2 regions of the Paenibacillus sp. FSL R5-0636 genome follow, and region 1 is predicted to be linked to the other one. Evidence: predicted binding sites of a transcription regulator. Region 1 holds the regulator's gene; the other holds the start of a gene.

Region 1 (3,420 bases):
ACTAGTGCTGGCAAATGCAGCATTACTGAGGCACGCAGCCCTGTACCCACATTGGTGGGACAACTGGTCAAGTATCCTCTTTTATCATCAAAAGCGTAATTAACAGCCGATTCGAAGATATCATCGATGGCTGTCGCACGTTCCCATGCTTCTCTTACCTGAAGACCCGGGAACAGACATTGGATCCGCAGATGGTCTTCTTCGTTAATCATGATGCTGACCGACTCATCTTCATTTAATATCACAGCTGCACCACGTGAATCATTAGCCAGATTAGGACTGATGAGATGTTTCTCGACCAATACCTTTTTGTCCAGTTCATTCACTTCAGCAAGCTTTATCAGTTGAAAAGATCCGAATTCGGCAGCAGTTTCCCCATGAAACACAGGGGCCAGCAGCTCTAATACTTCTTCCGATTGCTCTAAGGAAGCAAGCATAGGGAATGGAAGATGCTCTAAGTTACGTGCAATACGCATACGGCTGCTAATTACAATCTCGGAGTGACTGCCTCCCGAGCGCATCCAATCACTAAGCGCTTGTTCAGTAAATCGGAGACTTGACATGTCATATCCCCCCTATATATCAAAGACTTTACTCTTGTGCCATTTCTTTTTCAAGTTGGCGAATTTGATCCCGCAGCTCTGCCGCAGTTTCGAATTCCTCCTGTGCGATACTTTGCTGTAATTCCAGCTTCAATTCATCAATTTGCCGTTTGAACACAATCTGTGCTCCAGCACGTTTGGGAATCTTGCCTACATGCGAAGTGCTGCCATGCACCCGTTTAAAGAGCGGGTCCAGTGCACTGTTAAAATATTTATAACAGGAGCTGCAGCCAAAACGACCCAATTTGCTAAACTGCGAGTACGTCATCCCACAATTCTCACATTGCAGACTCTGCGTAGTCTTCGTAGCAGCCGTCTTTTCCTTACCGGCCCCTTCAAGATCAAGCAGACCGGACAGCAAGCTGTGAATGGAGAATCCTCCAGCAGTTCCCGGGATCAGTTCACCCTTCTCCCGCGCACAGCTCTCGCAGATATGAAATTCTGTCTTCTCTCCATTCACGATCTTGGTGAAATGGAGTGTTGCTGGCTTGACGCCACATTCCTGACATTGCATAAGCGAAAGCCCCTCCCTTATGATTGACAATTATTTGCCTAACAAAGAGATTAACATCGCCTTCATAATCTTGGCCCGAATCTCATCCCGATATGGAATCTTAACCGTTAGGCAATCCCGAGAAACAGCAGCGCGCATAAGACACGCCTCACGCTTGCTTAGAAAACCAGCTTCCTCCAGTTGATAAATCAACCCTTCGGCAGCGTTCTGATCTATCCCGCCACCTATAGTATGGTTTAAATGGGCATGCAGTGCCACGTTGGGCGGCAATTCAAAACGTTGAATACGAATATATCCCCCGCCACCACGCTTACTTTCCACCACATAGCCTTTTTCCAGTGTAAAGCGTGTACTAATAACATAATTGATCTGTGACGGTACGCATGAGAACTGGTCCGCCAGGTCATTTCGCTGGATTTCCACCGTACCTTCGGGACTTTCATGCAAAATATTCTTCAGATATTGTTCAATAATATCAGAGATATTGCGCATCACTCATCCTCCAGTGCTCTTTAAAGCTTCATAATATCGGTTGCGGCCCGCATCCTTAATGACATTCATTAGTGAACTTCATTCATATAAGTCTGAAGAAAACTTCACGAATTCAGAGGATCGCACTGTATGTCATCAGGTGCGTTGACTTTGACTTTCTTTGACTTTTTAATATTATAACATATTCTGTGCTAATTCCAAGAGGATTCTCTTATTTTTCACTTTTTTCAGCGAATGTATTCGGAAATAAAGAACTCTCCCAGCATCTTTCGAAGGGGAGAGCCTAATTATTTTCTAAAAATGATCAAAAAGTGCGGTTTCAGCTTGCGGAATGATTTCTTCGAGCCATTCCAGAGCCGTCGGACTACCAGTCACAAGTCCATAACGAGCCAGCTCTGCAGGGCGTTTATATCCAAACATTAGAATCGTCAGCGTGCCAATATCACAGCTTAAGTCAGCTGCATCCCGTTCACCCTCTATACGCAAGAAAGCTGCTGCTCCCTCTTCGGAGACCGTCCATTCCCACAACCCGTCATTCCATGGTGCATATTTATCTTCAATATAAATAACCTGTTTCTTCTGACTGCTGTGACGCTTAAAAGAATAACTCTCCACAAATACTTTAGCATTCACAATACGCGCCATAAAATAAGGATAGTTCTCCTGCTCTATACGCGGATCAGGCAGCAAAAAGGGTAACATATCATCGGATGGCACCAGTTTTAGCGATGCACCGGTCACCATTGAATCGTGATTCGCAAGAAATGTCCACAGCCCCTGCCGGGCCTGTTCGTTCAAAAACACAAATTCATCAATGACCAGTTCTCTATTTTCTATCTTATATAATACGTATCCTTCAGGTTCCCCAAGCTGTGAATAAAATACCGCAGTCTGACCTTCATCATCCAGAACAGAGTTCTCCCACCAGTCCAAATCACGCTTAAGTGTTCCGTTATATCTAACTGCAAAACGATTGTATAAGTTGTCCAATACTCCGATATCTTTAACACCGCGTCTTACCTTGCCCTCAACTTCAACCTTCTTGGGAAACTTGGCAACAGGAATGGAGTATTTCTTATATTCACAATAAACTTCCCAACCAAATTTGCGATAAAAGGGGATCAAGAACGGATGCAGAAAAGATAATGTCTGCCCCGCCTCATTCATCGTTTGCAGCGTATGCGCTAGGAGCTTTGCCACATGACCCTGTCTGCGATTCTCTGGCCATGTCGCTACCCCAGCGAGCCCTCCCATAGGTACTAATCTACCTTGTATGTACACTTGGAATGGAAGAAGAGTAAGTTTGGCTTCCAAAGTACCTTCTTCAAAAGCACCCCATACGCGTTCTGCTTTAAATCTTTCCTTAGCATTAGCCCTTTTCTCACTAGGCAGCTTGTATTGAAAAGCATATTCAGATAAATCCATGCTTAGATCAAACTCTTCTGAGTGCAACTGTCTGATATCCACAAAACTCACCTCACCATTTATGAATTTACTTTTATGGTTAGTATAACAAGAGAGTGTATTGTGTGCGAATTATAAGGATATTTTTCGAACTTTTTTTAGTTATCCACAGCTTTAAGCAGTTTCAAAAATAGTCTTGTAATCTTGTCCTATTCAAGTTAAAATAATTATCCACTTATCAATCCCTTTATCCACATAAATCTGACTATATCCACAGCAACCCGTGTATTACTTAGGTTTTCTGTTGACAGATCTACATAAATATGTACTTAATCCACACCATTCGGTGATTTTTTGCCTTTTAATCATCTATCCACATGTGTGTAAGTTTTCTGCAAATTCCAATGA
Region 2 (3,420 bases), 790 kb from region 1:
CGCCAGTAAGCTGAATGTGGTGAACAGACCGCAGAACGCGCTGACGGTAACCACGGAAACTTATGCTAAAGATCGGGCAGAAGCTTTTATTCAGCTTGATTATCCGAAGATCAGTGGATTGGGCAATTCCAGTGCGCAACAAGCTATTAATAATAATTTGAAGGAAAGTGTTATGAAATTCGTGGCGGGTGCAGAACAGGATATCTCCGATCGAGATGGAGCAGAGCCCAAATACACCTATGATTCAGGTTATGTAGTGACCTACAATCAGAATGGTGTGATCAGCATAGTGATGCATCAGTATAGTGATACGGGCGGCGCTCATGGAATGACTAACCGTGAGGCATTCACCTTCTCGCTTAAAGATGGTAAACGTCTATTGTTGGGCGACCTGTTTGGAGCTAATCCAAACTACAAAAAACAGCTGAATGCTAAGCTGAGCAAGCTGCTGAAGGCAGAGGATAGTTATTTGGGAGGATTCAACGGATTGAATACGGAGAAATATTTCTATCTGAAGGATGACAAGGTTGTTCTGTTCTTCCAATTATATGAGTACACAGCGTATGCTGCAGGCTTCCCTGAGTATACCTTTAGTTTCAAAGAGCTTTTGCCGGATGACAGCAGCCCGTTTGCTGGCATGAAATAAATGGAGATACCTCGTCTCCGCTAATGTCAGCACAAGGCATCTCCCCCTTACCGGAGTTGTCTCTAGTTCATATGCTAAAGGGAGTAACTAGTTTATGAACGGGGGAGAGCTATGGGCTACCAATATACTGCAATTGGCGATTCCTTGACGACTGGATTTGGTGCTCTGCCAGGTAACGGTTTTGTTCCGGTGTACCGTAGAATGGCAGAAGGGAGACTGCGGACTACTGTAGCCTCTACGAATTTAGGCGTGAACGGAATGACTACTTCAGAGCTGGAGCAGCGGCTGCGCGGAAATTCCATGATGCGTGAGGCCGTTCGAGAAGCCGATATCATCACTGTGTCTATCGGTGGTAATGATTTGATTCACGCGGCCAAATCAGCAGCAAGACAGCAAGGGAACTTATCCGCAGAACTGCGCAGATCGCTTCAGGAATGCAAACAAAATTTCTCTGCAATTATGAATATCCTTATACAATTGAAGGCGAGGACGCGTAGACCTTTTATCATTAGAATTGTGGGATTATATAATCCCTATCCTCAGGTGGTTGGTGCGACAGAGTGGGTCAGACAGTTTAATCAATACGCAGCACAGTACAGCAGCCGAGTCTGTGGATTTGCTTCGATTTACAGTGAGTTCGCAGGAAATGAGAGAGGGCTGTTATCCATTGATCATTTGCATCCGAATGGCCGGGGTTATCGCGTAATTGCCGAGAAGCTGGATGCACTAGGTTATGGCGGGCTGAATTGATTGGATTTAGGTCTTCTATAAAATATAAAGAGGCTGTGCCCTATCCGTTATGGTTAGAGCACAGCCTCTTTATATTTTTACTTTATAGCTTACACACCGCTAGGCAATGTCTTCTCGATTACTTTATCTACGATACCATATTCAGCCGCGTCTGCAGCAGTCATGAAGTAGTCGCGATCTGTATCCTTCTCAATACGTTCTAGAGGTTGACCCGTACGTTCTGCTAGAATACGGTTCAGCTTATCGCGCAATTTGAGGATGCGGCGGGCACGGATTTCAATGTCCGTTGCTTGACCTTGAGCACCACCCAGAGGCTGGTGGATCATGATCTCGCTGTTAGGCAGTGCGAAGCGTTTGCCTTTGGCGCCAGCGTTTAGCAGGAAAGCTCCCATGGAAGCTGCCATACCCACACAGATGGTGGAAACGTCTGGTTTAATGTACTGCATTGTATCAAAAATAGCCATACCTGCAGTAATGGAACCGCCTGGGCTATTCACGTAAAGGTGAATGTCCTTGTCAGGATCTTCGGCAGCCAAGAACAGCATTTGTGCGATGATAGAATTGGCTACCACGTCATTAACCTCCGTTCCAAGGAAAATGATGCGGTCCTTCAGCAGGCGGGAATAGATGTCATAAGCGCGCTCGCCGCGGTTGCTCTGTTCTACTACCATAGGAATATAACTCACGTGGAAAACCTCCTTGATATTGGTTCTTCAAATGTATTCATTTTTACTCTTGCCGTATTACCCACATGATAAACAAATTCAAACAAAAAGTCAAAGAAAGTCAAACTTATATTCAAAAAAAAGAGCCGACAAGCGGCTCTTTGGTTAAGTAGTAGTATAGGCACTACTAAATTATGTGCAAAAATGAAATTAATGGCGCGCCCGCCAAGAATCGAACTTGGATCTCAGGCTTCGGAGGCCTACGTCATATCCATTGGACCACGGGCGCAACAAAAATGATTATAATACAATTTTTACACAATTGCAATGTAATATTAATACTGGACAAGCGCTCTAGGGGCAGGCATCGGGCGCTATATCTTTTTCTGACCTTATTAATGTATAAGAAGACAAGCGCTTGAGAATTCTACTCTCGGAAGACTTGCGCTTCGAGCAATATTTGGTTAGAATATGGGTGGGACTTAAAAAGTTTACCCGGGACGTTTTGAGACCACGAACAAGGGAATAGAGGAAGACGAAGTTGCAGGAGTGAAAGTATGCGTAATTTATTAGATATCCAAAAGCAGCTTCTGCCTGATCTCATGGAAACCCTTAAGAGACGGTACACGATTCTTCATCAGATCATGCTGTCCGATATTATTGGGCGCAGAACGCTAGCCGCTTCGCTAGATATGACTGAGCGGGTACTGCGTGCCGAGACGGATCTTCTGAAATCGCAAGGGCTTATTGAGATCGAGAGTGTTGGCATGCGCATTAGCGTTGCTGGACGTAGACTGCTTGATTTGCTAGAGCCGGTTGTTAAGAGCCTATTTGGTCTGGATGAGCTGGAAGAGAAAATTCGAGCAACGTATGGTCTGGATAAAGTTATTGTAGTACCGGGTGATTGTGAGTCATCGCCGTTCACCAAACGAGAGCTTGGCCGGGCGGGTGCGAAAGCGCTGCTGAGTATACTTCGCGCAGATGATACAGTTGCCGTCACAGGTGGATCGACGCTTGCTGATATGGCTGATCAACTGACACCGCCGTTGTCCCTTTCCTATAAGAACGCTTGGTTTGTTCCGGCGCGTGGAGGATTAGGAGAGAGTATGGAGATTCAAGCCAACACGATTGCCTCAACAATGGCAAAGCGGGTTGGAGCCAACTACCGGTTGTTGCATGTCCCTGATTTGCTTAGTGGGGATGCATACCAATCGCTGGCACTTGACTCTAATATTGGAGAGATTGTACAAACCATCCGCAGTTCGCGTATTATTGTACATGGGATTGGGGATGCCATTGAAATGACCCGCCGCCGCAAACTGGACGAGGCTACAGTCTCGGAAATCCAGGGTGAAGGGG

The links. The regulator CtsR, encoded in region 1, represses protease genes until heat stress. The targets are predictions, from matches to a motif close to ATGGTCAATAAAGGTCAAACA.
Region 2: a site for CtsR is predicted at 2,169-2,189, ahead of clpP (ATP-dependent Clp endopeptidase proteolytic subunit ClpP). Genes of this name have one in related genera too.

The regions. Positions count from the first base shown of each region.
Region 1 is NZ_CP150232.1:6,450,801-6,454,220, forward strand. Features, by position in the region: gene MKX34_RS29610 (protein arginine kinase) at 1-563, opposite strand, end outside; gene MKX34_RS29615 (UvrB/UvrC motif-containing protein) at 592-1,116, opposite strand; gene MKX34_RS29620 (CtsR family transcriptional regulator) at 1,147-1,608, opposite strand; gene MKX34_RS29625 (GNAT family N-acetyltransferase) at 1,903-3,075, opposite strand.
Region 2 is NZ_CP150232.1:183,251-186,670, forward strand. Features, by position in the region: gene MKX34_RS00895 (DUF4163 domain-containing protein) at 1-646, shown strand, start outside; gene MKX34_RS00900 (GDSL-type esterase/lipase family protein) at 758-1,396, shown strand; gene clpP (ATP-dependent Clp endopeptidase proteolytic subunit ClpP) at 1,486-2,082, opposite strand; tRNA gene MKX34_RS00910 (tRNA-Arg) at 2,276-2,350, opposite strand; gene MKX34_RS00915 (sugar-binding domain-containing protein) at 2,619-3,420, shown strand, end outside.